DNA from 2 places in the Neorhizobium sp. BT27B genome. Region 2 is predicted to be linked to the other one. Evidence: predicted binding sites of a transcription regulator. Region 2 holds the regulator's gene; the other holds the start of a gene.
What was found. The regulator PhoB, encoded in region 2, activates phosphate uptake and scavenging genes when phosphate is short. The targets are predictions, from matches to a motif close to TGTCATNNANCTGTCAT.
Positions count from the first base shown of each region.

Region 1 (7,477 bases), on a different contig from region 2:
GCTGAAGAAGGCTGATCTTACCCTCGGCAGCGCCGCCGCATCCGTGCATGTATTGAAGAATATCGACGTCCAGATCGGCCGCGGCGAAGCCGTCGGCATCGTTGGCCCATCCGGTTCGGGCAAATCGACCCTGCTGATGGTTCTCGCCGGCCTGGAACGGCTCGATAGCGGCGAGATCGTCATTCTCAACACCCCGCTCCACCAGCTTTCCGAGGATGGCCTGGCGGATTTCCGCGGCCGCAATATCGGTATCGTCTTCCAGTCGTTTCACCTGATCGCCAACATGACCGCAATCGAGAACGTTGCCGTGCCGCTGGAACTGGCCAATGCGCCGAACCCGTTCGAAACCGCGCGCCAGGAGCTGATCGCAGTCGGCCTCGGTGAACGTCTCAATCACTATCCCGGCCAGCTGTCCGGCGGTGAGCAGCAGCGCGTGGCGATCGCCCGTGCGCTTGCCCCCTCGCCTTCGGTTCTGATCGCCGACGAGCCGACCGGCAATCTCGACACCGAGACCGGCCGTCAGATTGCCGACCTCCTGTTTTCAAAACAGGCCGAACGCGGCATGACCATGCTGCTCGTCACCCACGACAACGCACTTGCAGCTCGCTGCTCGCGGCAGATACGCGTGCGCTCAGGCGAAATCGTTGCCGAAGGTGCAGCACCCGGTAGTGTCGGAGAAGCAATCCGCGCATGAGAAACAGCACGTCCGCCCGCCTGTCGATCGCACTTCGCCTCGCCCTTCGCGAAATGCGCGGCGGCCTTTCCGGGTTTTACATCTTTCTCGCCTGTATCGCGCTCGGCACCGGCGCCATTGCCTCGGTGAATTCCGTTTCGCGCGCCATAACCGGCGCGATCGCAACCCAGGGCCAGAGCCTGCTAGCCGGCGACGTGCGTTTCGAACTGAACAATCGCGAGGCAAGCGAGGAGGAGCGTACATTCCTCAACGGCCTCGGCACGGTATCGGTCTCCACCAACCTCCGCTCGATGGCGCGGCTGCCGGATGGCTCCGACCAGACGCTTGCCGAGGTGAAGGCCGTCGATGGCGTTTATCCGCTCTATGGTCAATTGAAGACCGAGCCGAACATGCCGATCACCAATCTCCTCACCCATGAGGACAACGTGTATGGCGCGATCGCTGCGCCGCTATTGCTCGATCGTCTCGGCATCTCGGTTGGCGACGAATTGCTGCTCGGCAACGCGCGTATCAAGATCAAGGGCACGATCGTCACCGAACCGGATGCGGTCTCTGAAGGTTTTGGCTTTGCGCCGCGCCTGCTGATTGCCCGTGATGCCCTTACCGCATCCGGCCTGATCACCACCGGCAGCCTTGTCGAACATGCCTACCGCATCAAGCTGGCAGACCCGACCACAAGCAAGGCCGTTGTCGCCAGCGCCAACAAACAGTTCCCGAGTGCCGGCTGGTCTGTTCGCAGCAGCGATCGCGCAGCGCCGTCGCTGACGGAAAATGTCGACCGCTTTTCGCAGTTCCTGACGCTTGTCGGCCTCACCGCCCTCATCGTCGGGGGTGTCGGCGTCGCCAACGCCGTGCGCGCCTTCCTCGATAGCAAGCGCACCACCATCGCCACGCTGAAATGCCTCGGTGCACCCGCTTTCGTCGTCACCATCACCTATCTGTTCCAGATCCTCATTCTGGGCGGCGTCGGCATTGCCATCGGCCTTGCCGTCGGCGCCATCGCGCCCTTCATCGCCCTGCGTTTTCTGGATGGCGCATTGCCCGTTCCGGCCGAAGTCACGCTTTATCCGTCCGCACTCGGCATCGCAGCCCTGTTCGGCCTTCTGACGACCTTTGCCTTTGCCATCCTGCCGCTTGGCCATGCCCGCGAAGTACCGGCCACAGCGCTCTTCCGCGAACAGGGTTTTGAGCAGGCCCGCCTGCCCTCCTGGCCCTACCTCGCGGCCGGTGGCGTTGCCTTGGCAGCCCTTGCGGCACTGGCGATCTTCGCCGCCGAAGACCGATTTATCGCCTCCATTTTCCTCGGTGCGGTTGCTGCGGCATTCGTGCTGCTGCGCATTGTTGCAGGTGGCATATCGGCGCTGGCGCGCCATTGCCCGCGTGTCTCTTCGCCCGCCCTGCGACTGGCGATCGGCAACATCCATCGTCCCGGTGCGCTCACTTCGTCCGTTGTCCTGTCGCTCGGCCTCGGCCTGGCGCTGTTGGTCACACTGACGCTGATCGACGGCAATCTGCGCCGCCAGTTGAACGGCACGATGACGCAGAACGCCCCCAATTTCTTCTTCGTCGATATCCAGAGCGCCGAGCGCCAGGGTTTTGTCGATATCCTGAAGCAGCAATCTCCGCAGGGCACGATCACCGAAGTGCCGATGTTGCGCGGACGCATTCTCGCCTTCAACGGTGAGGACGTCGCCAAGATGAACGTGCCGCCATCGGGACGCTGGGTTCTGCGCGGCGATCGCGGCATCACCTATGACGCCAGTCTGCCGACCGGCTCGAAACTGGTCGAAGGCGAATGGTGGTCTGAAGATTATACCGGTGAACCGCTCGTTTCCTTCTCGGCGGAAGAAGCGGGCGAACTGGGGCTGAAGATCGGAGACACAGTTACCGTCAACGTGCTTGGCCGCAACATCACCGCCAGGATCGCCAACTTCCGTAAGATCGAGTGGGAATCGCTTTCGATCAACTTTGTCATGGTCTTTTCGCCCAACACGTTTCGGGGCGCGCCACATGCGTGGCTGGCAACGCTGACGGATGCCGGCGCATCACCGCAGGCCGAGGCCGCCATCCTCAGAACAGTGACCAACGCGTTCCCGACCATCACCAGCGTTCGCGTCAAGGACGCGATCGACATTGTCGATCAGTTGGTGGGACAGCTCGCGACTGCCATTCGCGCGGCCGCCGCCGTGGCGCTGATCGCCTCCGTGCTGGTGCTGGCCGGCGCACTTGCTGCCGGCAACCGCGCCCGCACCCATGATGCCGTGATCCTCAAAACGCTCGGTGGCACGCGCTCCATGCTGATCCGCGCCTTCAGCTACGAATACATGATCCTCGGCACGGCAACGGCCATCTTTGCCCTGTTCGCCGGCACCGGTGCGGCCTGGTATGTGGTGGCAAAGATCATGCGCCTGCAATCGACCTTCATGCCGGATGTCGCCGTGCTGACGCTGGTGATCGCGCTGGTGCTGACGGTCGGTATCGGTCTTGCCGGCACGTGGCGCATTCTGGGACAGAAGGCGGCACCCGTATTGCGCGAACTTTGATATATGGGCCTGACGATCGTCAGGCCCCGACCGCATGTGCGCATTAAATTTTCTCCACTTTCAGGATTCGGGCTTCAAAGCCTTGAATGATAACGCAACTGCCAGCATATTCTCTTCATGCTTGCTGGAGCTCCGCAGCGGCGACCGGCATTTGCCCGCACACCGAAACGATCTGGGAGCTTTGAGAGGAAACCATGGCTGATCCCTACAACTACCAAAACCGCATGGCACGCGGCGGCGTACAGTCGGGCGCGATGATCGATCAGGGCCTTCGGTCCTATATGCTCAAGGTCTACAACCTGATGGCGCTCGGTCTTGCGATCACCGGCCTGGCTGCCTACGGCACCTATACCGCAGCGCTCAGCAGCCCGGCATTCGCACAAGCCATCTTTGGCTCGCCGCTTCGCTGGGTGGTAATGCTGGCGCCGATCGCGCTCGTCTTCTTCCTCAGCTTCCGCATCCATAAGATGAGCGTTTCTGCAGCGCAGACGACGTTCTGGATCTATGCGGCGCTGATGGGTCTTTCACTGTCGTCGATCTTCATGGTCTATACCGGCCAGAGCATCGTTCAGACGTTCTTCGTGACCGCCGCTTCCTTCGGCGCGCTGTCGCTTTACGGCTACAGCACCAAGAAGAACCTGTCGGCAATGGGTTCGTTCCTGATCATGGGCCTGTTCGGCCTGATCATCGCCTCGATCGTCAACATCTTCCTCGCATCTTCAGCACTCGGCTTCGCCATCTCGGCAATCGGCGTGCTGATCTTCGCGGGCCTCACCGCCTACGATACGCAGAAGATCAAGGAAATGTATTACGAAGGCAACGACGCCACCACGACCGGCCGCATGGCCATAATGGGCGCGCTGACCCTGTATCTCGACTTCATCAACCTCTTCCTGTTCATGCTGCGCTTCCTTGGAAACCGCGATTAATCAGGAATTCGTCCATTCTGGAAAGGCGGGGCTTCGGCTCCGCCTTTTTATTGCCGCCCTTAGGGGCTGGGCATAGGTTTGGTCCCACCGAACAACATCAGGCCTCTCCATGACCTTTCGCCTGCGCGACGCAACGCCTGCCGATCTTGCCGCCATTACGGAAATCTACCGTGACAGCGTTCTCAACGGCACGGCGAGTTATGAAATTGCACCGCCGGATCAGACGGAAATGGCTGGCCGCTTTCAGGCCATCAGGGACAAGGGCTATCCATACATCACTGCCGAGGACGATGACGGCACGCTTCTGGGGTATGCCTACGCTTCGGCTTTCCGTACCCGCCCCGCCTATCGCTGGCTGGTGGAAGATTCGATCTATCTGGCGCCGGAAGCCCGTGGCAAAGGCGTCGGCAAGGCGCTTTTGAAGGAATTGCTGATCCGCTGCGAAGCACTCGGATTCCGCCAGATGGCAGCCGTCATCGGTGGCGCCAGCCCGGCCTCGGTCGCGGTCCACAAAAGCCTAGGCTTCGAGATGACGGGTACCATGAAAGGCACCGGTTTCAAGCACGGTAAATGGCTGGATACGGTGTTCATGCAGATTGCACTTGGCGATGGAACGAACACCGCACCGGACCCTGCGACCTATCCCGGTTCGCTTTTTAGCGAATAAGCAAAAGCGAGCCGGTCAATCGACCAGCTTCAACACCTTGTCGAAGACCTTCAGCACCTGCTGAAGCTCATGGCCACGTTTCAGGATCGTTCCATGCGTATTGACCACCGAAAAGGCGCCCTGCTTGGCGGCAAGTTTCGGATTTTTCTCGATACGGAAAAGCGGCATTTCACCCGATCGCTTGAAGACGGAAAAGATCGCTTTCTCGCTCGTGTGATCGATCGCATAATCCTTCCACTCGCCCTCACCCACCATGCGTCCATAGATCCACAGGATGGCGTCGAGTTCGCGCCGGTGAAAGGTCACGGGCAGCGGATCGAGATTTTTTCTATACTGGTTGAGATCGACAACAACGGTACCGTCTTCGGGTTTTGATCCCCTCGGAAAATCCGGCTGATCAGTCATCACGGCTCCAGATCGACTATTGCAGAGATATGACAGTGTGCCTCAGCAGCCATAAAATGCAAGACGCAGACGGTTGAGCCAGAGACACCTTACAAAATCAGCGGATGCAATCGACCAAGGTTATTTTTCTCGCCGCATTTCGGTCAAAACAGCGCCCGAATCCGAGGCGAGATTGGCTTTGTTGGTTGACGCCTTTGCGTCAAACAAGCCCGATCCGGAGCGCTGACCCTTACCCCCAGCCCCCCAACGCCTCGGATCGGGCAACCAACACCCTTCCAGACATCAGCAATATCCGGTCTCGTCACGAATCATTTTTTGATGGAAAGCGTCAGTCGCGCTTGCGTCCGGCCATCAGCATGGTTGCGCCGACAATGGCTGCGGGTTCGCCACCTGGCTTGGAAGACTGCAGCAGAATGGCGCAGCCATCCTTCTTGCCCTTGCCCATGGTGCGGGCAGGTACAGTGATCTTCATGTCCTTGCCATCCCACATGCCGACGGTCTGCACATCGTAAACGCTGTGCCAGTATTCCATCTGCTTGCCGGTGTTCTCGCCCTTCTGGACCTCGACCTTTTCCTTCTTGGTGAAATAAGCGATCACGATATCGGCCTTGCCGGTGCCGGCGCCGATATTGATCTCGATCTCTTCACCGTTCATGGCGGCCTTCACCGGCACTGTCAGACCCTGGCCGGCCGTTTTCATGCCGTCCATCTTTCCGTTGATGGCGGTAAGGTCGGTTCCGATCAGGTGATCACGGCCATTGACGACGGCCTGCGGGGTATAGACGCCGCTGCGCCCGAAGGCATGAGCATAACCGTACTGGCGCTCGGTGTTTTCCTTGGAGCTCAGCGTATCGGTCCAGCCGAGATAGTTCCAGTAATCGACATGATAGGAGAGCGCGACGACATCGCCCTGCTCGACCAGCTTCTTCAAGGCGGCGTCTGCCGGCGGACAAGAGGCACAGCCTTGCGAGGTGAACAGCTCAACGACGCCCTTCGGCTCCGCAATATCGCCAGCACAGGCAAGACCGGCAGAAAACAGGCCGATCAGGAATGCGGCGCTACGGACAGTCGAAAACATCGAATAAAACCCTCTGGCGAACCGGCAATCACAACGGTGACAGTACGGTCACGCACATCTCATCCTGCAAAATAGTCAATCCATGTAGTCAAACGGAAGTCACAACAGGGTGAGGACCAGATACGTGATCGGTGCCTCTGTCATGTTTCTTGACGATTTGCCATGAATTGCTGAAAAAACTACGAGCGTCAAATCAGTTTCAGCAAGCCTTGGGTCAAATAGACGGCACCGACAGCTGTCACGACCCAGCGGGTCCAGCTTCGGAAGTTTGCGTCCGTCATTTTCTGCAGGATACCGTTGCCGGCACGCGCGCCGAGTATGGCGATTGGAGCCGCGATCAACACAGCGATGGCATCGACCGTTGGAAGCTGTGAAGCAGCATCCCAGTAAAAGGCGATCTTCGCCATATGTGACAGTGTCTGAATGGATGCCTTTGTCGCAATCACCTTGCGGCGGTCCATCTGGGTGCGAATGAAGAAGATATCGACCGTAGGACCCGCCACGCCGACGCTGATCGTCATGCCGCCCGAAAGCAGCCCCGCCAGAAAGGCGTGCGAAGGACGCGATGCATCGAGCTTCAGCTTGTTGACCGGCAACCAGACGAGGATGGGCATCAGGCCGACGCCGATCAGCACCACCATCAGGTTGGGCGTATAACTGGTCAGGAACAGGATCACGGCCGACAGCGCCACGCCGGAACACAGGACGGCAAGGATTTTCCAGTCGATATACGCGCGCGAGAACCATGCGCGGGAACCGTTCGACACCATCTGGATGACGCCCTGAATCGCGATTGCCGTGCCGACGGGATAGAGAAACAGCAGCACCCAGAGCAGGATCAGCCCGCCTGCCATGCCGAAAATGCCGGAGAGCAGCGACGTCAGGAAGACGGTGACTGCCATTCCGATGAAAATGATGAGGGACAAGGGTGGGAAACCTGAAAATGCGATGCGGATTTATGGATTGAAAGAAACGCCCGCCGAATGAACCGGCGGGCGCTGTATCGGCGAACTCAGGCAGCCAGATCGCGAAGAACCGTCTGCAGAATGCCGCCATTGTTCATGTAGATGACCTCGTCGAGCGTATCGATGCGGCACAGGATCTTGACGTCCTTCTCCGTGCCGTCAGCGTACGCGATCTTGGCAATCTTCCACTCACGCG
Region 1 covers NZ_JBCIYT010000007.1:189,488-196,964, forward strand. Annotated here, with positions in the region: gene AAIH70_RS19885 (ABC transporter ATP-binding protein) at 1-694, shown strand, start outside; gene AAIH70_RS19890 (ABC transporter permease) at 691-3,237, shown strand; gene AAIH70_RS19895 (Bax inhibitor-1/YccA family protein) at 3,432-4,166, shown strand; gene AAIH70_RS19900 (GNAT family N-acetyltransferase) at 4,276-4,833, shown strand; gene AAIH70_RS19905 (DUF2794 domain-containing protein) at 4,849-5,238, opposite strand; gene AAIH70_RS19910 (DUF1223 domain-containing protein) at 5,567-6,316, opposite strand; gene AAIH70_RS19915 (sulfite exporter TauE/SafE family protein) at 6,505-7,242, opposite strand; gene acnA (aconitate hydratase AcnA) at 7,329-7,477, opposite strand, start outside.
Region 1: AAIH70_RS19905 (DUF2794 domain-containing protein) is a predicted target of PhoB. The motif match lies at 5,257-5,273, and genes of this name have one in related genera.

Region 2 (7,477 bases):
CGTCTGTGCATCGCCCGCGCCGTCGCCGTTTCGCCGGAAGTCATCCTGATGGATGAACCCTGTTCGGCGCTCGATCCGATCGCAACCGCCAAGGTCGAGGAACTGATCCACGAACTGCGCGCCAATTACACGATCGTCATCGTCACGCACTCGATGCAGCAGGCGGCCCGCGTGTCGCAGCGCACCGCCATGTTCCACCTTGGCCAGCTGGTCGAGGAAAACGACACCGACAAGATGTTCACCAATCCCGATGACCAGCGCACGCAGGATTACATCATGGGCCGCTTCGGCTGATCCGGGTCTTTGACCCGAATTGCCTGAACCGCAGACATCAAGGATCAGAAAAATGGTTTCGACCCATATTCTTTCGGCCTACGACGAAGAGCTGAAATATTTGAACCGCCGCATTTCCGAAATGGGCGGCCTGGCTGAGCAGATGTGCGGCGATGCCGTGCGCGCGCTCGTCAATTCCGACACGGCGCTGGCCCAGAAGATCATTTCCGACGACGTCATCCTCGATCACGCCGAGCGCGAGATCCAGGACAAGGCGATCGTCACCATTGCCAAGCGTCAGCCGATGGCGGCCGACCTTCGCGAAATCATCGGCACGCTGCGCATCGCAGCAGACCTTGAGCGCGTCGGCGATCTTGGCAAGAACACTGCCAAGCGCGTCATCGCCGTGCAGGGCACCGGCGTTCCGCGCAAGCTGGCCCGTGGCCTGGAGCATCTCTCGGATCTCGCCCTCGTGCAGCTCAAGGACGTTCTCGACGTGTTTGCCAGCCGCTCGGCTGAAAAGGCGGAAATCATCCGTGCCCGCGACGAGGAAATCGACGCGATGTACACGTCGCTGTTCCGCGAACTCCTGACCTACATGATGGAAGATCCGCGCAACATCACCACCTGCACGCATCTCCTGTTCTGCGCCAAGAACATCGAGCGCATCGGCGACCACGCCACCAACATCGCCGAGACCATCTATTACATCAAGACCGGTGCCCAGCTTGAAGGCGAACGCCCGAAGGACGATACGGCAAACACGGTTGGTGCACTCGTCGAGTGACGGGTGAAACGGAGCAGATAAGACATGCTACCCAAGATCGCGGTCGTTGAAGACGAAGAAGCACTGAGCGTGCTTCTTCGCTACAATCTCGAAGCCGAAGGATATGAGGTCGAAACCGTTTTGCGCGGTGACGAGGCCGAAATCCGACTTCAGGAACGCGTTCCTGACCTTCTCATCCTCGACTGGATGCTGCCGGGCGTTTCCGGCATCGAACTGTGCCGGCGCCTGCGCATGCGGCCGGAGACCGAACGTCTGCCGATCATCATGCTGACGGCACGCGGCGAGGAAAGCGAACGTGTTCGCGGTCTGGCGACGGGCGCAGACGATTATGTCGTAAAACCGTTTTCCACGCCGGAACTGATGGCCCGCGTCAAGGCTATGCTGCGCCGAGCCAAGCCGGAAGTTCTCTCCAGCGTGCTGAAATGCGGTGATATCGAGCTTGATCGCGAGACACACCGTGTTCACCGCAAGAGCCGCGAAGTGCGCCTCGGCCCGACCGAGTTCCGCCTTCTGGAATTCCTTATGGTCTCGCCGGGCCGCGTGTTTTCGCGCTCGCAGCTGCTGGATGGCGTCTGGGGCCATGACATCTATGTGGATGAGCGTACCGTCGACGTGCATGTCGGACGCCTGCGCAAGGCCCTGAACTTTTCCAACATGCAGGATGTCATCCGCACCGTTCGCGGCGCGGGTTATTCGATGGAAGCCTGATCGGTTTCACCTGCTCACAATGAAAATGGCCCGGATGTGTCTCGCATCCGGGCCATTTTTTTATTCTGCTGGTGCCTGCGCCTCGCGCCATTCCGGCAGCGGAAAGATCCGGTCATATGCCATGTTGAAGAGGAAGGCGTAGACCAGGTAGAAGGTCGCGAACGAGATATCCATCACCAGCGCCTGCCAGAGCGTCACGCCCAGATACCAGGCGATGAACGGCAGGAGTGCGACCAGCAGGCCAAACTCGAACAGCACGGTATGGGCCACGCGCAGAGGCATGGTTTTCAGAGTGCTGCCGCGAAACTTCTGCATCAGGTGGTCGAAGCCGAGATTGTAGATGTAGTTCCAGGCCGTCGCGACAGTTGCCGAGACGATGCCGACGACACCGACATGTTCCACCGGAAGATGGAAAACGAAGGACGCGAGCGGAGTGAAAAGCGCAAGCCCGATGATTTCAAAGCTGAGTGCGTGGCGAATACGGTCGCGCGTCGTGCGCATGGTCAACCCCTTGGGTTTTGGCCGGGTCGTCCCGGTGTGTCAGCCCAGTTCGGGGGAGGTCGTCCTCGCGACCCGTAAATAGGTTTTCGGGAGACGATAGGCAAGCCGCCAGATGGCAAAGCTGCTATGCATATAGGCAATTGCCGGATCCGTAGGCGCAAAAAAGCGGGCCAGAAGCCCGCTTTCGATCTCGTCCTCGTGTGGTCTTGCCGGCTTTTACGAAGCGCGGGCAACAGCCTTGTTGCGGCGCTCGTTGACCGGCTGGTAGGCCATGCGGCCGTGGTACTTGCAGTAAGGCGAGTTGTCCGGGGATTCTGCGCCGCAGAAGTGGAAATCGTCCTTCAGCGGATCGCCCATCGGCCACTTGCAGGTGCGCTCTGTCAGTTCCGTCAGCGCCAGCTTACGGTTGATCGGAACGACGATGTTGCCGGCAGGCTTGTAGACGGCGACTTCCTGCGTCGCGTCCATTTCCATCTCTTCGCGCACTGCGTTGGCGCCGGCCGGGCGCTGAACGGTGCGGGTCTGCGGGCGTGCTGCAAAATTGCTCTGCGGGCGCGGTGCGGAAGCCGCGACGCGCTTTGCCGGACGCGCTGCAGCGCTGGTGCTGCCGCCGGCTTTCGCTCGGCCCGGCAGGTTCAGGCGGTGGACTTTGCCAATCACCGCGTTACGGCTTACGCCTCCAAGTTGAGCGGCAATCTGGCTGGCGCTCAAACCTTCGGCCCATAATTTCGTCAGGCGCTCGACGCGCTCGTCAGTCCAGTTCATGCTATCTCTCCGCCGTGAGTGCCGAACGTGGCTTGAATCGGTCACCGCTCCGGCAAATAAATTTGCCGGAAGACACTACATCTATACTTTTGGTGACTAAGTCCGCCGCATGCAGCCTAGTAATTGACGATTAACCTAGTGTGGGGCTGACTCCGTGGCAAGAGTCGGGCGAATCACCGCGAATCGATTTCCGTGTTTTCCCCAACTTGCTGTCCGGGAGAGTCATAATTGTCACAGCTTCCGGGCGAGTAACGGTCGCGCGCAATAAAGCTGTTTTCAGGGCATTGGAAGCTGTTTTGTTGACAGCACACAGCGAAATGCCGATAGTGCCGACGCCGCCTGTCAAGGCGGCATTTTCAATTTTGGCGACACCCGTCGCCACCTGATTTCGATCAGTTTAAAGGAGTGAATGTCGCCATGTCTGAAACCGCGCTTTTCGACACGTTTGCCCGGGCTCCGCTGCGTTTTGAACGCGGCGAAGGCGTTTGGCTTGTGACGGAACGCGGCGAGCGATATCTCGATTTTGGCGCCGGCGTTGCGGTCACCTCCTGCGGTCACGCAAATCCGCATCTGGTCGAGGCGCTGAAGGCTCAGGCGGAAAAGGTCTGGCACCTGTCCAACCTCTATGAAATTCCGGAGCAGGAGCGTCTCGCCCGCCGGTTGACAGAAGCGACTTTCGCGGACAAGGCATTCTTCACCAACTCAGGCGCGGAAGCGCTGGAATGCGCCATCAAGACGGCGCGCCGTTACCACTATTCCAAGGGCCATCCTGAGAAATTCCATATCATCACCTTCGAAGGTGCCTTCCACGGCCGCACGATCGCGACGATCGCTGCCGGTGGTCAGGAAAAATACATGGAAGGTTTTGGTCCCAAGGCTCAAGGGTTCGATCAGGTGCCGTTCGGCGATCTCGACGCGCTCAATGCCGCCATCAATGAAAATACCGGCGCTCTGCTGATCGAGCCGATCCAGGGTGAGGGCGGCGTGCGCCCGGTCACCAAGGAATTCATGCGCGAGCTGCGCCGGATCTGCGACGAAAAGGGCCTGCTGCTGATCCTCGACGAGGTTCAGACCGGCGTCGGCCGTACCGGCAAGCTGTTTGCCCATGAATGGGCGGGCATCACCCCCGACATCATGGCGATCGCAAAGGGCATTGGCGGCGGCTTTCCGTTCGGCGCCTGCCTTGCAACGGCAGAGGCCGCATCCGGCATGAAGCCCGGCATCCACGGCACCACCTATGGCGGCAATCCGCTGGCCATGGCCTGCGGTAATGCCGTGCTCGACATCGTGCTGGCCGAGGGTTTCCTTGAAAACGTCCGCGATGTCGCGCTCGTCTTCCGTCAGGGTCTTGCGGCTTTGAAGGATCGCTTCCCGGAAGTGATCGAGGATATTCGCGGCGAAGGGCTTCTGCTCGGCATCAAGGCCAAGGTTCCTGTCGGCGATCTCGTCGTCGGCATGCGCAACGAACACATGCTGGCTGTGCCGGCTGGCGACAACGTCGTCCGTCTGTTGCCGCCGCTTGTCGTCACCGCGGAGGAAGCCCGCGAAGGCCTGGCCCGCATCGAACGGGCCGCGGAAGCACTTACCGCTGAACAGTTGAAAAAATCCGCCTGAGGGGCAGGGAAGAGGGCGCCATTGAAGGTTCCCTCTTTATAGGGAATTTAAAATGGCATCTCCCAAGCATTTTCTCGACCTTTCCGAAGTTTCGGCAAAGGATCTGCGCTCCATTCTCGACGACGCCAAGGTCCGCAAGCAGGCCACCAAGGCCGGCACCGCGGACAAGCCGCTGGCCGGCAAGATGCTGGCGATGATTTTCGAAAAGCCGTCGACCCGCACCCGCGTTTCCTTCGATGTCGGCATGCGCCAGCTCGGCGGCGAGACACTGTTCCTGTCGGGCACGGAAATGCAGCTCGGCCGCGCCGAAACCATCGGCGATACGGCAAAGGTTCTGTCGCGTTACGTCGATGCGATCATGATCCGCACCACCGATCACAGGCGCCTCATCGAGCTTGCCGAACACGCCACCGTGCCGGTCATCAACGCGCTGACCGACGACACCCATCCCTGCCAGATCATGGCCGACCTGATGACCTTCGAGGAACATCGCGGCTCCGTCGAGGGCAAGACCTTTGCCTGGACGGGTGACGGCAACAACGTGCTGCATTCCTTCGTCGAAGGTGCTGCCCGTTTCGGTTACACGATGAACATGGCCGTGCCCATGGGCTCCGAGCCGCACGACAAGTTCATGAACTGGGCGCGCAACAATGGCGGCGAGGTGAAACTCTACCACGATGCCGAGCAGGCGGTTGCCGGCGTCGACATGGTCGTCACCGATACCTGGGTTTCCATGAACCAGGAGCACAAGGCGCGCGGCCACAACATCTTCCAGCCCTATCAGGTCAATGACGCGCTGATGAAGCGCGCCAAGGACGATGCGCTGTTCATGCATTGCCTGCCGGCCCACCGCGGTGAGGAAGTCACCGATGCCGTTATCGACGGTCCGCAGTCGGTCGTTTTCGACGAGGCGGAAAACCGCTTGCACGCGCAGAAATCGATCCTTGCATGGTGCTTTGGCGCCGTCTGAGGCGTCTCTTTCAAGGCGGGAAGCCATGGCTTGATTTTCGCCATGGCCGACACCACTTCTTGGACTTCAAACGGGCCGGGCGGCATGATCGCACCGGCCTTTCAACATATATCGGCGTCGTCTTTTGACCCAGTCAGCGGTTCCGCTCGGCGGGTGCATATGTCAGATTGATCCTAAAGATCGGCGCAGAAGGAGCGGAAAATGGCAGAAGCAACCGTTGAACTGAACGATCTCAGTCTTGCCGGCGATGATCATGTCGTGCCCTTCCAGGTCGAAGGTCTGGATGTGCGCGGCCGTGCCGTCCAGCTGGGGCCGCTGTTGAAGACCATTCTCGGTCGTCACGATTATCCGACACCGGTTGCCCGCCTGCTGGCCGAAGCCATCGTGCTCACCGCGCTGATCGGCACGTCGCTGAAGTTCGACGGCAAGTTCACCGTGCAGACCAAGGGTGATGGCCCGGTCGATCTTCTGGTCGCCGATTTTTCGACGCCAGATTCCTTGCGCGCCTATGCCCGTTATGACGAGGAAGCGCTTGCCGCGGCCGTCGAGGCGGGGCGTACTGCGCCGCAGGAACTGCTGGGCGAGGGCATTCTGGCCTTCACCATCGATCAGGGTCACGGCATGCAGCCCTATCAGGGCATCGTGCCGCTCGATGGCTCGACGCTCGAAGAGATCGCCAGCGTCTATTTCCGCCAGTCGGAACAGATCCCGACGCGGGTGCGCCTTGGCGTTGCCGAACTGTTCGACCGTGACGAGGACGGCAAGCCGCGCCACAACTGGCGTGCCGGTGGCATTGTCGTGCAGTTCCTGCCGCAGGCGCCCGAGCGCATGCGCCAGCCCGACCTGCATGGTGGCGATGGAGACGAGCGCGAAGAGGAGCATTCCTCCGACGATGCATGGGCGGAAGCCCGCATGCTGGTGGAGACGGTGCACACCGATGAACTGACCGATCCGCAGGTCGGCATCGAACGGCTACTCTATCGCCTGTTCCATGAGCGTGGCGTGCGCATCTACGAACAGCAGGCCGTATTCGATCGCTGCAGCTGCTCGCGCGACAAGATCAAGGGTGTGCTGTCGGGCTTTTCCGCGGAAGAGATCTCGGCGAGCCAGGAAAACGGCGAGATCGCCGTCACCTGCGAGTTCTGCTCGACCACCTATCGATACGACGTGGCCGAGTTCGCCTCCGCCTGATCGGTTCTGGCATCAAAACGCAAAAGGCCGGCAGCGATGCCGGCCTTTTGCGCATGTGCTGGAAAAACGCGTCAGTTCAGAATGCGCAACTGCCCCGGCGAATCCAGCGAAAACGCCGGGATGTCGACGATCATCGTTTCGCCGTCGTCAGTTTCCATCTGGTAATGGCCGAACATCATGCCGGACGGCGTGTCCAGCGGGCAGCCGGATGAATATTCATAACTGTCGCCGGGCTGCAGGTGTGGCTGTTCGCCAACCACGCCAAGTCCTTCGACTTCATCGACCAGTCCGTTTTCGTCGGTAATGTGCCAATAGCGCTGAACCAGTCGCACCGGCTTGGAAGAATGGTTCGAAATAACGATACGATATCCCCAGACATAGCGGCTCTCATCCGGATCGGATTGCTCCTCCAGATAATAGGGTTCCACTTCGACTTCGATATCTTTCGTTCGTGCACTATACATGCCCGATACACCTCACACTGATGCTATCGGTATTATATAGAGTGTGTCTCACGTCAAGAAATCCCGGCAGCAAAGGGCTTTTGCGACCGGGATTCTGCATATTAGGGATAACTACCATGGTAAATGGCAGTCTATCCCTTAAAATATGATATTTACGCGGAAATTCCCGCCAGGGCCTGCGCGAAATCTTCGAGCAGGTCGTTG
Region 2 covers NZ_JBCIYT010000006.1:398,092-405,568, forward strand. Annotated here, with positions in the region: gene pstB (phosphate ABC transporter ATP-binding protein PstB) at 1-294, shown strand, start outside; gene phoU (phosphate signaling complex protein PhoU) at 347-1,060, shown strand; gene phoB (phosphate regulon transcriptional regulator PhoB) at 1,085-1,768, shown strand; gene AAIH70_RS18675 (PACE efflux transporter) at 1,829-2,269, opposite strand; gene AAIH70_RS18680 (GcrA family cell cycle regulator) at 2,486-3,034, opposite strand; gene AAIH70_RS18685 (aspartate aminotransferase family protein) at 3,452-4,648, shown strand; gene argF (ornithine carbamoyltransferase) at 4,701-5,618, shown strand; gene AAIH70_RS18695 (Hsp33 family molecular chaperone) at 5,820-6,809, shown strand; gene apaG (Co2+/Mg2+ efflux protein ApaG) at 6,881-7,273, opposite strand; gene AAIH70_RS18705 (O-succinylhomoserine sulfhydrylase) at 7,426-7,477, opposite strand, start outside.